Regions from separate parts of the Shewanella halifaxensis HAW-EB4 genome, predicted to be linked through region 2. Evidence: predicted binding sites of a transcription regulator. Region 2 holds the regulator's gene; each other region holds the start of a gene.
The links. Region 2 encodes sigma-54, which starts transcription at its own class of promoters, with help from an activator protein. Its sites were predicted from a motif close to GTTGGCACGNNNNTNGNNT; they were not measured.
Positions count from the first base shown of each region.

Region 1: flgA (flagellar basal body P-ring formation chaperone FlgA) is a predicted target of sigma-54. The motif match lies at 2,507-2,525, and genes of this name have one in related genera.
Region 3: fliE (flagellar hook-basal body complex protein FliE) is a predicted target of sigma-54. The motif match lies at 1,987-2,005, and genes of this name have one in related genera.
Region 4: SHAL_RS12525 (YccF domain-containing protein) is a predicted target of sigma-54. The motif match lies at 1,887-1,905, and genes of this name have one in related genera.

Region 1 is NC_010334.1:1,719,513-1,724,524, reverse strand. It holds gene flgB (flagellar basal body rod protein FlgB) at 1-308, opposite strand, end outside; gene SHAL_RS07340 (CheR family methyltransferase) at 484-1,317, opposite strand; gene SHAL_RS07335 (chemotaxis protein CheV) at 1,458-2,378, opposite strand; gene flgA (flagellar basal body P-ring formation chaperone FlgA) at 2,665-3,372, shown strand; gene flgM (flagellar biosynthesis anti-sigma factor FlgM) at 3,520-3,834, shown strand; gene SHAL_RS07320 (flagella synthesis protein FlgN) at 3,910-4,335, shown strand.
Region 2 is NC_010334.1:4,502,759-4,507,770, forward strand. It holds gene lptA (lipopolysaccharide transport periplasmic protein LptA) at 1-338, shown strand, start outside; gene lptB (LPS export ABC transporter ATP-binding protein) at 335-1,066, shown strand; gene SHAL_RS19155 (RNA polymerase factor sigma-54) at 1,203-2,666, shown strand; gene hpf (ribosome hibernation promoting factor) at 2,696-2,983, shown strand; gene ptsN (PTS IIA-like nitrogen regulatory protein PtsN) at 2,986-3,429, shown strand; gene rapZ (RNase adapter RapZ) at 3,638-4,492, shown strand; gene SHAL_RS19175 (HPr family phosphocarrier protein) at 4,479-4,754, shown strand; gene mgtE (magnesium transporter) at 4,846-5,012, shown strand, end outside.
Region 3 is NC_010334.1:1,742,397-1,747,408, reverse strand. It holds gene fliF (flagellar basal-body MS-ring/collar protein FliF) at 1-1,561, opposite strand, end outside; gene fliE (flagellar hook-basal body complex protein FliE) at 1,604-1,936, opposite strand; gene SHAL_RS07445 (sigma-54-dependent transcriptional regulator) at 2,473-3,825, opposite strand; gene SHAL_RS07440 (sensor histidine kinase) at 3,818-4,942, opposite strand.
Region 4 is NC_010334.1:2,901,159-2,906,170, forward strand. It holds gene SHAL_RS22915 (hypothetical protein) at 262-435, shown strand; gene SHAL_RS12520 (pyridoxal-phosphate dependent enzyme) at 707-1,642, opposite strand; gene SHAL_RS12525 (YccF domain-containing protein) at 1,954-2,361, shown strand; gene SHAL_RS12530 (alpha/beta fold hydrolase) at 2,358-3,155, opposite strand; gene SHAL_RS12535 (substrate-binding periplasmic protein) at 3,203-3,997, opposite strand; gene SHAL_RS22630 (PGPGW domain-containing protein) at 4,289-4,498, shown strand; gene SHAL_RS12540 (cytochrome-c peroxidase) at 4,761-5,012, shown strand, end outside.

The DNA of each region.
Region 1 (5,012 bases), 2.4 Mb from region 2:
GCCGATTGCTCTTGTTGAATATCAACCGTGTTACCATCTCCGGTATCAGGTTGATTGGGCACTCGGTAGCCCACATGTTGCTGAGTTAATGCCGCCATATCGAAGTGTTTAGTGTCACTTTTAGTCATAGCTAAGCCCGATTGCTGAGATTGCGCCGCCCCCATCGCTTTTGAGAAATCGACATCGCGGGCTTTATAGTTTGGCGTGTCGGCATTAGCAATATTTGAAGACAGGACTTCTGCACGCTGGGAACGAACGCCCAAAGTGTACTGGTGAACCCCTAATGCTTTGTCAAAACTAATCGCCATAAAATTGCCTCCTCAGCTCGATAGCTAAAACAAAGCAATAGTTGTGCCAAATCAGTGTCGTTTTATGAAGATTAGTGGGGAGGCGTATTTAAGATAGATTCATGGATAGAATATTAGATTTAAAAAACGCGTCATAACGACGCGTTTTCAGAGGAGCACTCAAGTGAACAAAGCGTTAGCCTCGCTTTTGATAATAGATCCCCGGATTGCAGCGCACCATATCAAATTCGTCAGACAGACCCGCAATAGACTCCGATGCGCCTAAAAACAAAATGCCGTTAGGATTTAACGCGGCAGCAAATTGCCGTAGGATTTTCCGCTTTGCCTCAGGTGAAAAATAGATCAACACATTACGGCAAAAAATAATATCGAACTTGCCTAATAAGGTATAACTTTCAAGCAAGTTATGCGCTCGAAAGTTGACTAATCGCTTAACATTGTCTTTAACGACCATGTTGCCCGAGGGTAAAACATCAAAAAACTGACGTTTGCGTTCATCGGACAAGCCTCGACCTAATGCAAGATTATCATATTCAGCACCTTTACAACGCTCAAGCATAGATGGCGATAAATCGGTTGCCAAGATCGCTGCACTCGCGGGAAGACTACCAGGCTTACGCTGCTGATGCTCTAGAATCGTCATGGCTAAAGAATAGGGCTCTTGCCCTGAGGAACAGGCAGCAGACCATATCTTAACTGGACGGCCTAAACGACTAAATGTGGGTAAAATGGCGTTCGATAACAACTCGAAAGGATAACGATCGCGAAACCATAGTGTTTCGTTTGTGGTCATAGCATCGATAACCTCAGTGCGCAGTTGACGCTCTGTCGGTTTCATCGAATGTTTAACCACATCTGATAAGGACGGCAAGTTGTACTTGCCCATTAGAGGCGCTAACCGGCTACGCACCAAATACTGCTTATTTTCTCCCAACACAATACCACTGTGTTGTTCTAAGAATAATCTAAATTGATTGTACTCATTCTCAGCAAGAGATCTATTTGCCACTCTAATATCCTAATTTAATAAAACAAACCACATTAGCCAAAAAGACATTGACCACAGGCAAAAACGAACGCAGCGTTATACCTTAGCATCAACACAAACACAAGCAAGGGATCGTTTCCCTCGATGCTAAATAATGACGACTAAAGACTTAAATGCTTGTTTACCGCTGCAGCTAACTCATCTGGATTAAATTTAGCAATAAAATCGTTAGCCCCTACTTTTTGCACCATAGCCTGATTAAATACACCACTTAACGAAGTATGCAATACCACTTTGATATTTTTCAGCTTAGGATCATCACGAATTTCTGCCGTTAATGTATAGCCATCCATTTCTGGCATCTCGATATCAGAAATGATCAACGGGATCTCAGTTGAAACATCTTCAAGCTCAGCAGACATGGCTCTAAGTTTTTCTAGCGCCTCTTTACCATCTTTGGCGGTATCGATCTGCAGATCGAGTGAGGTGAGCGCCCTAATAATCTGCTTACGTGCGACCGAAGAGTCATCAATCACCATGATGTGGTAATGCTGATCTCTGTCAATCGTTAAGGCATCATCTAACTCTTTACTGATATTGGTATTAACGGGTGAGATTTCATCAAGAATTTTTTCAACATCTAAGATCTCTACTAACTCATTTTCGATCTCAGTTACCGCAGTTAAGTAAGAGAATTTACCCGCCCCTTTTGGAGGTGGCATAATCGCTTCCCAATTCATATTAATAATTCGCTCAACAGAACTGACTAAGAAGCCCTGAACGCTGCGGTTATACTCAGAGATAATAATGAAGCTATTTTCAACACTCTCGATTGGACGCCCACCCGTTGCAGCGCTCAAGTCTATCACCGAAATAGTCATACCACGCACATGGGCAACACCACGTACCTTAGAGTTTAACTTAGGTAGATTCGTTAACGGTGGACACTGCAGCACCTCTTTAACTTTAAAAACATTAATACCGAATCGTTGACGTCCATTTAGCTTAAATAACAATAATTCTAGGCGGTTTTGTCCAACCAACTGAGTCCGTTTATTTACTGATTCGAGAATATTCGACATACATTTTTTGCCTTGTACCTACCTGGGTAGGCGATATCTATTTCAATTTAATTAATGTGTGTAAATCAGTGATGCAAATACTCGTTATAATCTGGCCACATCCGCATTATTTCACACAACCAACACTTTTAGGCACATTACTTGCTTATTTGAAGCTATCCAAGCGAGCATGGCTTTTTTCAGTCAAACTAATGACGCCAACTAATCCAAAAGGATAAAGATGACTGCAGTTCAGCACATAACACAATATAGTCGCATTTTAGCGAATCAAGCCACTGCATTCATTATGAAAATCTATTTTGGCTCATTTTTATTAATACTTTTGCTACCAACTTTAGCATACGCCACTACAGCTGCCAGTATTCCTTCTGTATCGACCATCTCTCGATTAGCTATAGCGGCAGTTGAAGAAAAAATTGAGGCCCCTGCAAAAGCAAGGATTAATATCACACCCCAGAGTCTAGATACCCGTGTCAACCTGCCCAATTGTTACTTACCCATAACCGCTGAGATTGCCAGTGACCGCGCGATCCGCCGAAACAATACCGTAAAAATCAGTTGTAATAGTCCTGACTTAAGTTATCCATGGCAGATGTTTGTATCCGTAAGAGTCGATATTCTGTACCCCGTTGTGGTCGCAAAATCGACCATGGGCCCAGGTGACCTTCTCTCTAGAGGTGATATTGAACTCGAATACATTGAACAAACCACATTACGGGGGCATCAATTTGAAGAGATCTCTGAAGTGGTGGGAGCGCGGCTAAAGCGACGCGTCGCACCTGGGCAACCGATTTTTGCCAACCAACTCTGTATTGTTTGTAAAGGTGATAGCGTGTCGATATATGCTCGTTCTGAAAACTTTGAAATTAAAACCGTTGGTGAAGCACTGCATGATGCTAATGTTGGCGATAAAGTTCGCATAAAGAACAGCCACTCGCATAAAAACCTCGATGCACGCGTCACTGGCGTTGGCCAAGTCGAAGTAAGAATGTAAGAATGTAAGAATGTAAGAATGTAAGAATGTAAGAATGTAAGAATGTAAGAATGTAAGAATGTAAAAATATAAAAAATCCTAAAGTAGCGAGTGATACTGCCGATAGTATGGGTAAGAAACTCTCTTTATTAACTGTTGGATCTCAAAATGGCTATTGATATTAAACAAATAAACCCTCATACCAATACACGTATCGGTACGGGTTCTAATGCAAAAAATGCAGCGGTTCAAACACCCGCAACTCCTGCGCCAACGATTCAGAAAAGTGATTCTGTTTCGATTACCGCACAGGCTCAACAGATTCAAAACGTACAAACTAAGATGGCCGACATGCCTGAAATAGACCAAAAGAAAGTCGACGAAATTAAAGCAGCAATTGCTGAAGGGCGTTATAAAATCGATCCTGAGAAGCTTGCCACTAACATCGCAAACTTTGAAAATGAGCTTAAAGACTTAAGTTAAGCTGTATCTACTCGCTATAAGCCATAACGGGTCAAAAGCTGCGAACTCAATAGAGCGAAAATTAACAAGGCCATTATGACAAATTTATCTCAACTCCTTAGCTCACAACACCAAGTGTTGACTGAGCTAAATTCGGTTATTAGCCAGGAAAAACAAGCCTTGCATGCACAGCAAGCCGATGTTTTGTTGTCGTTAGCCAGCACTAAGGCAAACCTATTGGCAAGCCTGAAGCAAAATGATGAGATAATTGCGCAGCAGCCCGATCTTGCCTTGTTAAATACAGACCCAGAGTTGTCTCAGCAAGTGAGTCACGCAAAGGCATTATTGGCCGAGTGCCAACAGCGAAATGCAGAAAATGAATCGTTAATTGAATTGAGTTTAGCCAGCTTAAATCGATTTTCACAAGCGTTACAGGTCAGCCGTAACGCGTCTAGCCTGACTTATGATGGTAAAGGCAAAACCTCCAGTATTTCAACGCTTGGAAATAATTTAAAAGCGTAAAAGAAGGCCCTAGGTTCTAGGTTCTAGGTTCTAGGTTCTAGGTTAAAGCCAAGACGAACGGCCTGCGGCCTTACGACACGTGACTTCGCCACTACGGAACGCTTCGCTTACGGAAAAGAAAGTCTCAAAAACAACGGCATAAATGCCATCCTAGAAGGATTGCGCCCTAGGTTCTTCTTCGCTTTCTCGGCTTTCCCTGCTTCTAACCCGTCTCAGCTTGTCCGGCCCTTAATTGTCTCAGCTCTTCCAGCCTTTAACCGTCAGCGCAGCGCTCGTTGAGTGTGTCTGCGAGCGTTCCGTCTTCCGTGAGCAAAGCGTTCGTCTCAGCTTGTGCTTTTTCTGGCACCTCGAAGCGAAGTACCCTAGATTCTTGTTAGCTTGTACCGTCAGCCCAGCGCTCGTTGAGTGAGTCTGCGAGCGCTCCGTCTTCCGTGAGCGAAGCGTTCGTCTCAGCTTCTGCTTTTCCTAGAACCTAGAAGGACGAAGTCCGTCCTAGAATCTAAAAGTAAGCCTGCGAACGTCCTAGTAACTTCTTAGCTTTAACCGTCAGCGAAGCGCTCTGTGAGTGAGCCTGCGAGCGTTCCGTCTTCCGTAAGCGAAGCGTCCGTCTCAGCCTTTGCTTGTGCTTTTCCTAGGATCTCGAAGCGAAGCGTCCTCGAAGTAAGCCTGCGAACGTC
Region 2 (5,012 bases):
AGAGCGGTAAAACCCTTGTGGCAACAGGCAACCCAGCCACCTATACCCAGATAATGGACGATGGACGCCCAGCAACGGCTAGCGCCAAAGAGATCCGTTACGAACTTGCGACGCGCACCCTGACCTTAGTCGGCGACGCGACTCTAGCGCAAGACGGTAGTCAGGTCACCGGTAATCGCATCAAGTACAACATTAGTTTACAACAACTTATCGCTGAAAGTTCAGGTAAAGGCGATGATAGAGTAATCACCATTATTCAGCCTGAAACCTATCAGGAAGAGAAACCAGAAACACCAGTGCAACAGCAGGAACAGCAGGAACAGCAGGAACAGCAATGAAGCAAATCACTTTAAGAGCGGTTAATCTTGCGAAGAGCTATAAAAATCGCGCTGTCGTACAAGATGTTAGTTTAACCGTAAAGACGGGTCAGATTGTCGGTTTACTTGGGCCAAACGGTGCAGGTAAAACAACCACGTTCTACATGGTGGTAGGCCTAGTACAGAGTGATAAGGGTAAGATCTTTATTGATGATGACGATCTTACACTCGATCCTATGCATCTGCGCGCTCGTAAAGGGATTGGTTATCTGCCTCAGGAAGCCAGTATTTTTAGAAAGTTGTCTGTGCGTGACAACATCATGGCGGTATTACAGACTCGCCATGACATCAATAACGAGCAACGTGAAGAACAACTTGAGCATCTGCTTGAAGAGTTCCATATCACTCATATTCGTGACAGCCAAGGTATGGCATTGTCAGGGGGTGAGCGCCGCCGTGTTGAAATTGCTAGAGCACTAGCGGCTAATCCAAAGTTTATCTTGTTAGACGAGCCATTTGCCGGTGTAGACCCGATTTCAGTTATCGATATCAAAAAGATTATTGAGCAACTTAAGAGTCGCGGCCTAGGTGTACTAATCACCGATCACAATGTTCGCGAAACATTAGATGTTTGTGAGCACGCTTACATCGTAAGCCACGGAAATCTCATTGCCGAAGGCACACCTGCCGAAATCTTGGACAACCAACAAGTTCGAGCTGTGTACTTAGGTGAACAATTCAGGCTATAGTTAATTCACAGTATGGAAGCTAAAAAACTCAATATGGAATTATTTCCACACAAAATCAAAGTATTGAGTTTTTGAGCAACCTTCGCCAGTTCAGCGAGCTTTAACGTTTAACTACAGTGTAGGGAATAGCGGTAAAATGAAAGCGTCACTCCAGCTCAAAATGGGTCAACAGCTCACCATGACTCCCCAGTTACAGCAGGCTATTCGCCTGTTACAACTGTCTTCTTTAGAGCTGCAACAAGAGATCCAACAAGCATTAGATTCTAATCCGCTACTGGAGTTAGATGAAGAGCAATCAGACGGCGACATGCTCAACGATGAAGACCAGTCTTCAAGTAACTCCGATAGTGAGCTAATCCAAGATAGCGCAAGCGTTGAAACCTCTGATGCCCTAACCCAAGACTCCATGCCCGATGAGCTACCGATGGATACCACTTGGGATGAAGTCTATACCGTCTCCTCGAACGCCAGCTCAGGCGTGAGTCGTGAAGATGATATGCCTTTTCAGGGTGAGACTAGCGAAGGATTATACGAGCACCTTGAATGGCAAAAGAATCTCACTCCATTTTCAGATAATGACCTTGCTATCGCGACTGCAATTATCGATGCAATCGACGAGCGGGGTTATTTAACTCAAAGCTGTGATGAGATCCTCGAAGCGATGGGCGACCCAGAGACTGAACTCGATGAGGTTGAGGCCGTTTTAAAACGGATTCAACATTTCGACCCTATCGGCGTTGCCGCGCGTAATCTAAGCGAATGTCTACTTATCCAACTTGCGCAGTATGCAGCCGATACTCCCCATATAGATAACGCTAGATTACTGATTAAAGACTATTTGGACCTTATTGCTGGCCGTGATTTTAGGCAGCTGATGCGTAAAACCAAGCTCAAAGAAGATGACCTGCGTGATGCTATCACACTGATCCAAACGCTCAATCCAAGACCTGGTCTCGCAATAGCCCGCAGTAAAGATGAATATGTCATCCCGGATGTGTCTGTTAGCAAGAAAAAAGGCCGCTGGGTGGTGGAGCTAAACCCTGACTATATGCCTAAGATTAATGTTAACCAGCATTACGCTTCTATGGCACGCAGCACGACTAATCAGGCCGATGGACAGTTTATTCGCGGCCACCTTCAAGAAGCAAAGTGGTTTATTAAGAGCCTTGAAAGCCGCAATGACACCTTATTAAAGGTAACAAATTGTATCGTTAAATTTCAGCAAGGCTTTTTTGAGTACGGCGAAGAAGCCATGAAACCTATGGTATTAAATGACATTGCCGAAGCCGTTGAAATGCATGAATCCACCATTTCACGGGTTACCACACAAAAATATATGCATACCCCAAGGGGTATTTTCGAACTCAAGTATTTCTTCTCGAGCCATGTCGGTACAGACGACGGCGGAGAGTGCTCATCTACAGCAATTAGGGCGTTTATTAAGAAGTTAGTCGCTGCTGAAAACCAGAAGAAACCATTAAGCGACAGCAAAATGGCCCAACTTCTGGCGGAACAAGGGATTAAAGTAGCTAGACGTACTATCGCGAAATACCGCGAAGCAATGCTGATCCCACCCTCAAACCAACGTAAGAGTTTATAACTCAAAATTAGGCACATGGAGGATCGATAATGCAAATCAACCTGACAGGACATCACATAGAAATTACCGCTTCACTGCGCGGCTATGTGGAAGATAAATTCACAAAGCTTGAACGACATTTCGATCAGATCAATAATGTGCACGTTATTTTGAATGTACAGAAAATGCAGCAGATTGCCGAGGCCAAAATCCACCTTAAAAAAGGGGAAGTATTTGCCACTTCGGAACACGCAGATATGTATGCTGCGATAGACTCCCTGATCGATAAGCTAGATCGTCAGGTTATTAAACACAAAGAGAAGCTGATTAAACACTAACGATGGAACTAAGTACCATCCTGCAGCCGGAGTGCACCACCTGCGCCACTCCGGGCAGTAAGAAAAAGGTACTGGAGCTAATCAGTGATATTGCTGCTGTCCAGTACCCTACCCTTTCTTCACAAGAAATTTTTGAAAGTCTCTTGGCGAGAGAAAAAATGGGTAGCACGGGTATAGGTAATGGTATAGCGATTCCTCATGGAAGGCTGGCAAATATAGACCGTCCCGTTGCAGTATTGGTTAAATGTGAAGTTCCTATCCCATTTGACGCAATCGATAAGCAGCCTGTCGATATCTTATTTGCTCTACTGGTGCCATCTGAACAGTGTGAGCAACATTTAGCGACACTGTCTTGTATGGCTGAAAAACTCAACGATAAAGCAGTTGTTAAGCAGTTGAGAAAAACCAGTAATGAATCGGAGCTATACCAAGTCATTACTCAGTAGCGTCTTACTCGGGTCTTTAAATTATTATCATTGTTCCAATGATGCATTGATGATTTAAAGACCTAAGTAATTATTACTGCAATATTATTTATTTTTTATTACCCACTCAAATTCTTGCTTTCAGCCTTAAAGACGTTAATCTATATACTTGTACAACATAATCACAAAATCCAAACATTTAGTTAAATCTCTATCAGGTAGTCATACGATGAAGCTTGTTTTAGTCTCAGGTCGCTCCGGTTCAGGAAAATCCGTTCTGTTAAGAATGCTAGAGGATCTCGGCTATTATTGTGTCGATAATCTGCCTCTGCCTATGATGGGCACACTACTCAAAGAGCTCTCTGGAAACACCAATCTTGTAGCGATCAGCGTCGATATCCGTAACCTACCAGAAAAAGAAAGCGAGCTTATTAAGCACCTAACCAACTTACCTGATGGAGTTGAGTTACTTAGCTTTTTCCTTAATTCTAGCGATGAAGTACTACTAAAACGCTATAACGAGACTCGTCGTCTACACCCTCTATCTCACGATAATGTATCGTTAAAAGAAGCAATTGAAATAGAAGGGCGTTCACTTGAGCCGCTAGCCAATATCGTCGACCACTATATCGATACCTCAACTCTCAACATCTATGATCTTAACGATCAGGTGCGTGAGATCTTGCTCGGTAACCTTGATAAAGAACTGATGATCAATTTTGAATCATTTGGATTTAAGCACGGCATGCCGACCGAAGCCGACTTTATGTTTGATGTTCGCTTTTTACCCAATCCCCATTGGGAACCAGACTTGCGCCCAATGACAGGACTCGATAAACCAGTACAAGACTTCTTAAATGAACGTCCTCGAGTCAATCAGTTTATTAAACAGATCGAAGATCTACTCGAGACTTGGTTACCTGACTTAGAGCGCAACAATCGCAGCTATCTCACCATAGCGATTGGCTGTACAGGTGGTCAACACCGCTCGGTTTACATTACCGAGCGCCTTGCAGCTCACTTCAAAGATGGCAAACATAAAATACAAGTCCGCCACCGAGAGCTAAAAAATGCCGACCATTGAACGTGAAGTCGCCATCTGCAATAAACTAGGTCTTCACGCCCGCGCAGCAACAAAACTGGTCGTACTCGCCTCTGAATTTGATGCCGAAATCACCATCATTCAAGGTGAGAAACAGGCTTCGGCGTCAAGTGTACTAGGCTTATTAATGTTAGAAACAGGCATGGGAAAAACGGTACAACTCCTTGCAACAGGAACCGACGCCAAAAAGGCACTCGATGCTATTTGCCAATTAATTGATGCCAAATTTGATGAAGATAATTAATAATTAATCATTCATTTCCTTAGTTATCACACACAAATCCCCAGCACTTAAGTTATTATAAGCGCCTTTAAAACTATCCAGTGAGGGAGCCATGCCGATTGAAGTCTTAGACAACGAAACAACTGACCAACGTCTCAATCAGCTGACTCAAGCATTAGGCAACGGTATGTTTGTCCATGTCCGCAACATGTTGCAGGATATGGCGGCATCGGACATTGCTTTTATTCTCGAATCTTCTCCACCTCGCACCCGTCAAGT
Region 3 (5,012 bases), 2.5 Mb from region 2:
AACTATATTCTGCTTCTGGGCGCTGTAGCATACCCAAGGTATCTGCGGCATATTGATCTTCAATTTCAGCCAGTTCGCCGCCCCGCTGTGGCTCATCCGGCATATTGACGCTATCGGGATATACCAACTTCTTCAGCATTGGACGCACAACGGCAAGGATCAAGACCAAAATCACTAATGCTCCAAGCACTAACCTAAGTACACGCCAAAACCATGGCTGCTCCCACAGCTCTGGTGCTGGCGCGGCTTCTATCAGCTGATCCATAAACGGCACGGTAACCACTTCGATAACATCGCCGCGTTGAGTATTAAAGCCTACGGCCCCTTCCAATAAACGGCGAATATTTGCAAGCTCTTGCTCAGTGCGAGGTACCCGGTTAACACTGCCATCTTCTGCCATTGGCGCGTTTTTAAAATCAACTGCCACAGAAACACTCACACGGCGTAACGTGCCAATTTGCTGACGAGTATGACTAATCGTGGTATCGAGTTCGAAATTACGTGTCGCTTCTTTATGGGTACTACCAGAGTTCCGCGTTACCGTTTCTTCAGCATTGACCTCTTGTGGGATATCTGAAGCCATAGGAGGCTGATTCGATAGCGCGCCAGGTATACCGCCAGAGGTGCCACCATTAGAGTTATTTTCAACGACCATCTCGCTTCTTAACGACGGTAAATCTGGATTATAGCGCTTAGCCGTTTGCTCAACCGCGGTGAAATCCATGCTGACATCGACCTGAGAGGTGAAATTCTCTGGGCCTAAGATTGGCATTAAAATCGACTCAACCTTATTACGATACTCAGACTCTTTTTGTTGAACGATTTCAAGCTCGCGGCGCGCGATAGCGGAGCTGCCATCTTGAGTACCTGAGTTAAGCAGGCGGCCATTGGCATCGGTTACCGTGACTTTATTCGGCTCAAGGTTATGCACAGCAGAGGCAACGATATCGACTATCGAGTCAACTTCTTCTTGACTTAGACCACTGCGTCGAGTGCTCACAACCACGGTCGCACTTGGCTTAGAGCGGTTGCGGGCAAAGACGTTCTCTTTGGGTAGGGCTAAAATCACTTTAGCTCGAGTGACACTTTTTAGTTCTTCAATAATGCGGGCAAGGTTTTGCTCTTGGCTATGCTTTAGACGCGCTTGCTCCATGCGCTGGCTCACGCCAAAGCCACTGTCTTTATTTAGAAAGTCATTGTTTGCATCGGTATTATCGAGCCCTTCGCGGCTTAATAACATTCTCACATCTTGAAACTTATCTTCAGGGACCTTGACCACATCACCCTGGATCTCATACTTAACTTGATTGTTGTCTAGTACATCCAATACCTGCACCATCTCTGCGGTGCTCATCTGCCCTAGCGGACGATATTCAGGCTCTTGCGCCCAGATCATCACAAAAACAGCTAAGGCTAGACAGATAGCAAGCGCCAAAATCATCGTCACTTGGCGTAACATATCTACGCCGCCTAACGATCCCATTAAGCCAGGCTTATGTTCTTCTTGAACACCTGATGTTTGCGGGTTGGTTGCTAAACCAGAACCTGTACCTACGACCATTTCTGTACTCACTATTGCACCCTGTTTCTACGTAATAACGGCCTAAACAGGCATACTCATAATTTCTTTATAAGCTTCAACAAGCTTATTGCGCACTTGCACGGTTGCTTCAAAAGCAACGCTGGATTTTTCTCTGGCGATCACGGTATCAGATAATGTGACTGTGGTATCTCCCATATCGAGTCGAGTGGCTAGATTAGAAGCATTTGATTGAAGTTCGCTTACATTTCCAACAGCTTGCGACAACAGCTGACCAAAATCACTACCCGAAGTATTCTGTACTTGGCGAGCAATTCCGGTTTGAATGCTAGAAGTACCAATTTGACCATTAAGTGACTGCATCTCTTGCAGTAATGAATTTGCACCAATTTGCATACTTAGCTCCGATGTCGTTTTCTTGACGAAAATGTTGATATAGCTAGATAAAGCAAATAGCTTGCCAGTTTTGATAAAAGAAGGGGGAAGAGCTAAGACGAACAAACAAAGACGAACGGCCTGCGGCCTAGGGAACGTGACTTCGTCACTACAGAACGCTACGCTTACGGTAAAACGGATTAAAGCATAAACGATTTAGAGCCGAGACGAAAAAACCGGAAAATCTTGTACCATCTTAGCTTGTACCGTCTCTTCCTAGCCCCTTTTTAACGTAGGTCGGGATTTATCCCGACAAACCTTGTGTTTGCTCCCTGATTGATGGGCTGAAGCCCAACCTACAAAAAATTATTTTTGTGCTCTCATCTTGGTTCACAGTCCCAGCTTTTATCATCTCAGCTTTAACCGTCAGCGCAGCGTTCTGTGAGTGAGCCTGCGAACGTTCCGTCTTCCGTGAGAAAAGCGTTCGTCTTAGTCTTTGATTGTATAGAAGGACGCAGTCCGTCCTAGGATCTAGAAACGAAGCGCCCTTCTTTGCATTACGCCGGAATTTGAATGCCTGAATCACGCATTTTGGCCATCTTATAACGCAGGGTTCTGGCACTAATTCCTAGCTTCTCAGCAACGAGTTTTCGACTACCGTTACATTGAGTTAAGGTTTCTAAAATAATCACATGCTCTTGCGCTTTAAGCTCGTCACCTAAACCATCAAGCTCTGTCGGCTTATTGTCGGCTAATGGTGTGCTCTCGAGATTAAAATCGAGCTCAAGTGAATCGATAATAATGTCTGCTGCTGTGATCTCATGTGATCCGCACATGATCAACGCTCTTTGAACCACATTATCGAGCTCTCGTACATTACCAGGCCAACGATGAGTCAATAGCCGACGTGATGCGCATTCGCTCAATAGTGGCAACTCACTGCGATTAGCAATCAATGCATGCCGCTGCAGCAGATGCCTTGCCAAGGGCAAGATATCTGCTGGGCGCTGATTCAATGAAGGCCAAGTCAGTGGGAATACGTTAATACGGTAATAAAGATCTTCTCTAAACTCACCCGATGCTGCCATCGCCTTTAAGTCGCGGTTAGACGTCGCTAGCACTCGCACATCGAGCTTAATGGTTTTACGACCACCTAGACGCTCGACTTCACGCTCTTGAAGTACACGTAGTAGTTTTGCCTGTAGCCCGACTTCCATCTCAGAAATCTCATCGAGCAACAAAGTCCCACCTTGTGCTTGTTCAAACTTACCTGGGCACGCTTGATAGGCCCCGGTAAATGCCCCCTTTTCATAGCCAAATAGGGTGGCTTCAAGCATATTTTCAGGAATAGCAGCGCAGTTAATGGCGATAAAGGGTTGCTCTGCTCGCTGGCTATTCTGATGAATAAAACGCGCTAATACCTCTTTACCACTGCCACTTGGGCCCATAATCATTACTGATGCATCAGAGGCGGCAACGCGCTGTGCGAGTGCCAATAGAGCCAAGCTCTTTTCATCAGCAACGATGGGGGTTCCTTCTGCCGCTTTTGCCGGCAAATAACGAGAAACTTGGTTTAATAACACTTCTGGAGAGAAAGGCTTAGCCAAATAATCGACTGCGCCGAGTTTCATTGCATTGACCGCATTGTCGATAGTGGCATAGGCCGTCATCAATAAAACAGGGAGCTTAGGCTGATGTTGCTGCAAGTAATTGAGTAAACCAATACCGCCAATGCCCTCCATCTGCACGTCACTAATGACCAAGTCGAAGCGATCTGCTTTTAACGCTAAAATGGCCTCTTCAGCAGAGCCTACATCGACGCAATCATAATGCGCTAGCATCAAGGTATCGAGCAGCGCCTCGCGCAGTGAGGCGTCATCTTCTACAAGCAATAACTTACCTTCAGACATGCTGATTATCTCCAAGCACTTCTTTATTATTAATGGCCGTGATCAATGGGAACTTCAATGACGCAGTGCAGCCATTACCTGGATGACAACTGAACTGCATCATTCCACCGTGGTTATTGACAACCGATTGCACGACCGCGAGGCCAAGACCTGTACCTTGTGACTTAGTGGTAAAAAATGGCTCAAGAACCTTTTTCTGCATAGCGGCATCGAGTCCCTTGCCATTGTCAATCACATCGAGATGCAGCGCTGTTTGAGTATCGAATGCACGCAGAGTGATTTGGTTTGCACCGGCTTCGATGCTGTTCATGACTAAATTATTTATCGCCGAACAAAGCGCGGCATCATTGGCGCGGATCTTCTGTTTGGACTCATTATTAAAGACCAGCCTGCAGTTTTTCTGCTCCGCTATCGGTTGGCAGTTACTCAGCACATTATCAACCACTTCATCGATCTGTAAGATAGTATCGAGCTCCTGCTGGCGACCTTTGGCCATTAACAGCATATCGTTAACCTGATGCTCTAATTCATTGAGTCTATCGACTAGCTTGCCTTGAAAACGTTTTCTAGCGTCATCGGATATTCTCGGGCTTGCAAGGTTAGAGGCATACAATAGCGCTGCACTCAACGGCGTTCTGACTTGGTGCGCAAGTGTTGCCACCATTTTACCCAGTGCCGACAACCTTTGCAGGTGCGACAAGTTCTTTTGCAGTAGTCGAGTTTCAGTTAGATCGGTTAATACAATTAGCTGACCGGGCTCTGGCGTCAACGGCGTAATAGCGAGCTTAACTCGACGACCGTTACGCAGTGACACTTCATGGCCATCATCATCTTGTGGCGAAAACGCCCGATTGATAATTTGCAACCAACGCTGCCCTTCTAAAGGAGTGCCTAAAAGTTCAATTGCGACTGGGTTCGCTTCGGTAACAATACCATCGCCATTGATGATCACGACTCCTGAGGGCATGGCTTGGAGGATATGCTCCATACGATTAGACATATTCGCGGCTTGCTGAACATCAACCAACTGTGGACGCTTCGCCACACTTGCATGAGTTGCATCAGTGACGTTAGTTACATCAGTTGTATCGAGTTGTGGCTTCAGAATAGCGGACATGGTGACCCCGTCAAAAAAACTGCATTTGAACGGGTTAAAGCAGGATTTGTGCCAGTTGTTTAGTTCTAAG
Region 4 (5,012 bases), 1.6 Mb from region 2:
TGGTTAAAATCATCTTTATTGCAGTAATGTAGCTGTCATAACATTATGTTTAACTGCTAAGCAGCTTGTTTTTATGCAAATTTTGCGACATCGCGAACATATTTACATAAATTATTAATCGCAAGCGACTTGTATAAGCATAAAAAGGTGAGTAATCTCAAACTGAACTTAAAATTCATCTTTCGCAAAAATGCTAAGGATATCTTATTGTTAAAAAGTACTACCTGTATTGGGTAGCTTAAAATAAAAGGAGTGTGGCATATGTCATACCTAGTAAATGGACAGGAAATTACCGTTAACTTTCCAGTTGACTCAATTTCAGTAAACAAAACATCAATCGCCTTTACAGATAGTCGAGGCAAAAATAGACAGACATTTTCTAAGCGTACAGAAGCGCTTACATTTATGAAGTGGTTACTGTCTAGTAATAAATAAGCTCACAACAAGTAAAACCTGACTCTTCGATACACCTCCTCTCACTCGTATCGAATGTTTGCCTTCATAGGCAAACGAATAGGACTGACACATCTACTCAGCTATTTAGTCGCATTCATTTGGTTTAGGCCGTACCTTATTAAAGGTATCTAGCCTAACCAAATGGAACAATTTCTTTCTCACTCAAATTTCAAAGCTAACTTTTAAACTTAACGGTTAAATCTACATTTATAAATCTAAGCTCTAAGTCCAAGAGTATTAAATCTAAGCTTTATACCTGAGCTTTTAAATCTAACTGGCCATATTTACGTTCATACCTAGGTAACATAGTCGCATTCCCCAGCAGGCCACCTTGATGGATATAAAGTATCGGTTGCACAGCTTCGGTGTTCAGTAGCTTCTCGACACACATCCAGCCGAGTGGATCGTAAAGCAGTTCAAACTCAATCCCTGATGCTGACACCTTCTTATACATCTCGTAGAAAGGCCTATACAGCTTACCAAAATGATACTTCTTACCTGTATCAACAATTCTAGGGTGTAATTGCTCGTTGGTAACCAGAACACTAAATTGTTGTTTTAAATAATCGTTATCTCCCACACAGGCACAGGTTAGCACTTCGATGTGAGGAGCATATAACGCCATATATTCACTCAGGAACACCGCCGTTGTACCCGTTCCCGAGGGAAGAAAAACACGCAACTCACTTAGCTGCTCAGAATTACACCAATCAATCACTTCTTGCGCCAGTTTGTAAACACCATGCTTAGCATATTCACAGCGCCCTCCCTCAGGTACAAACAATAGTTCATCACGATTGGGTAAAACCTTTTGTTCTATGTACTCAATACAGCTCAAATCTTGCCTGTCTGACAATTTAGATAGATCAATGACATTAGCACCGTTGGCAATGGCCGCCGCATAGTTACCCACTGTTGAAGCTAATACCTGATCCGCAATATGGTCGACATAAAAATCGAGTTGTAACCCCTTAAGCTTGGCCAATGCCGACATCGAATACAGAGAGTTGGCTACAGGAGAGCCATGACCAACCAAAACGGACTTGCCTGTTACATCATTATCGAGAAAATAAGCAAACTTACGCGCTTTATTACCTGAAAACGCTTCACTTAACAGATCATCACGTTTCACATAAATAGGCTTGCCATTAAAAGATAGGGTTTCTACCGGGGTATTAACTAACAAAGAAGTACTCACTCTTATGCTTAATTATTGATTTTTACCTGTCTATTCTAAACCTTTGCCCCATCCGTGGTAAGAAATTAATACCGTAACTACGGCGTTAAAAATAGCATCAACCCAACTTCAACCAAAAAGCGACACAGTAAGTCTGCCAACTATTCAATGTAAAATTCACTAACTATTAGTCAAAATAGATATCCCGCACATTCAATACTAACGCAAACACAAAAAAAACAACGACTTACGAGTTGGCATGAAAATCGCTAAGCTTTATTATTCCCAAAAAGGGTTGGTCCAGATATAAGGAGCCATTAATGGCCGTACTTCGTTTAGTGTTTAATATTGCGTGGTTTGTTTTAGGCGGTTTTGTGATGGGACTCGCATGGTGGCTTGCCGGACTGCTTTGTTTCATTAGCATTATCGGGATCCCGTTTGGCAGAGCCTGTTTTGTTATCGGTGAGATGACATTCTGGCCATTTGGGCAAGATTCTATTAGCAGACGAACATTAACTGGCAGTGAAGATATTGGAACCGGCGCATTTGGTATGGTGGGTAATATTATCTGGTTCCTATTTTTCGGGATCTGGTTAGCTATCGGCCATATCGTCCATGCATTAGCCTGCGCGGTAACCATCATTGGAATTCCATTTGCCTTGCAGCACCTTAAGTTAGCAATTTTGAGCTTAACTCCTATCGGTCAGACCGTAGTGGCAAAGGCCTAATGTTCGAGTAAAAATGCTTTTATAAGCACCTCACATAACTTTTGGGGTGAATCTAAACTCAAGTCATGACCGGCTTGGTCAAATTCAATAAGCTTGCTCTGATAATATTGAGCAAGCTTTTGACTGCAATCAGGGTGGACCAACTTATCTTTAGTTCCACTCAGGATCACTACAGGCGCATACAGTTTTTTCGGACAGATGAACTGGCTACAGGCCCAGAACTGGCGTAGTACATTAACAAGTCTTGTTTTTCTCTCTACGCGATAGCGACTCCAGTTGCGAACAAGTTTGCGATTATGGTTTTGTTTATAGCTGGTTAACGCAACCACTGTCGCTTCAATAGCATTGATCCCCGCTCCTTTAAGACGACTTTTAAATCCAAACAGCAAGCCACGTAATTGAAAACGTTTAAACCAAGGTGAAAGGTTTGCGGCACTGGTGTTTATCAGCGCTATGCCTCTAATTTTTACATCGGCGTCAGCCATTTTTAGAGCGATTTCGTTGCCGTTAGCACCATACTGTCTCGCGGCCGCCTCAAGGGCTATCATTCCTCCCATTGATAAACCAACAAGGTAGCAGTCTTTATCTTCAACGCTGCGCAGCCTGCAGCATAAATCTTCTGCATATACCTCAATATTTAATGGGCTCGTTTTAGAGGCAAGCTCACCGTTACCCAATGTATCGACTGAAATAACGTCATGGTTAGCCAATACTGTCTGTTTTAGCATCCGCTCAAAACCAATCCAATGCCGTTTATCACGCATCAAACCACGTACAAGTACAACTGTCGCCATCAGTGCTCCGCTAGACTCTATGTCTTGCCCACAGGTTAAAAGTAGCACTATTGACGCATATTTGTTTCTAAGATCTGTTGTACATCAATTTGAGTTAGGCCTTGATTAAAGCGATCTCGCCATTTTCGCCCTTCTTCATTATTTTTAAATGCTACAAATAACTCTTTATAAGTTAAAAGCTTCTTATTAAATTGCAGCTTATTCTTAACAGCCCCCATATTCGGTTGAGCCAAAATATACTGCAGCACATGCTCATCAATAATCGCGGCATCGACTCGACCAGTAGCCACCTTATTCACATTATGTTGATCCGACGCCACCGCCTCAAAAGGCTGCGTTCCTTGTGCCATCATTCCGTCCAGTTCAGTGGTATTGACATAGCCTTGAACCACTCCAATCGTGTAGTGATTCAAGTCGCTCTGCTGCGTCCAGCTAATGGGGTGAGATTTTTGTTCCAGTAAACCTAAGCCACTTCGGCCCATCGACTCAGAAAAAACAAACTTGTCTGTTGGATAAGCATATTCAGGTAGATAACCAAGATATTTAGAATCATTTCGCGATGCCATTCTCACCGCTCGACTCCAAGGGTAAAAATCCACGATAACTTTATGGCCAACCGCATCTAGCGCTGCTCTTGTCACAGCAATGCAAGCGCCCTGATTTTTCAGCTGCTCTCCAGCGAAAGGTGGCCAATGAACTGACGTCAAATACAGCGTATCGGCATAAGTCACCCAGGGGGGGGATAAAACAAACAGACACACGACAACCTTGGCTTGCCTTTTAAAAAAGCCAGCCCAAGCCACACTATGTCTTATCAGAACGGTAAGATCCGTGTTCACCATCTTGCCTTTTACGTACTAAAACCATCACAAAAACGCTAGGAGTTCAGTACCAGTTTAACTAAACCTCCCCCTAATTTTAGTCAATGATTGGGATAACGGCAAAGAGGTGATAAAGCAGAACTGGATCGCTTGAGCGCTTCCCACTGAATGAACAGATACTTAATGCAATTTGTATTAGCCTTTGTTACAAATAATTCAAATCAAGACGTTGGCTTTGGTTTAAACTAGTTCATAATCAAGCAAAACATAATCAAGCAAAATTAGACGGGTGGGCAAATGATGAAAAAAGTGATGGTCACACTCATAGGGGGAAGCCTCACCCTTGTAGGTACTTTACTAATCGTCCTCCCTGGACCTGCTTGGTTGCTTTTGCCTATTGGTTTAGCGGTACTGAGTCTTGAATATCCTTGGGCAAGGTGTTGGCTAAAAAAGAGCCAAGCGCATTTAAGTCAAACTGCGCGTTGGTTAGACAGAAAGATTTTACTTCGACGCTTAAGATAGAAGAGTGTAAAACAGTTTGTTGATGCTTAAACGGTTTTACCCATTAATTGAGTGCCTCGGAAAACTAAAATCATCATACCAAGCTAATAATAAACTCACCCTACCTAACATTAGGTAGTCAATCTGAGATCTACCTCGCAAAATATTAATCCAAATCCACGATAGTCCTAATCGAAACAAAGCGTTATCTTCTTTTTTCAAAGCTAACTATTATTGCCTCATAAATTACCCCTACAAACTACAATGTTTACTTGAGGCCATTATGAACAAGCTTAGTTTAATCTCCGTCGCTCTACTTTCAACACTATCGATTAACGCAAATGCCGCGAACGAACCTATCGAAATCATTCCAGCAGCCGTGATCACTAACCCTGAAAAAGTTGAGCTTGGAAAGATGCTATTCTTCGAACCAAGACTGTCCAAATCTGGCTTCATTTCATGTAACTCTTGCCATAACTTGTCTACAGGTGGCGTTGATGCACTACCAACATCAATTGGTCATAACTGGCAAGAA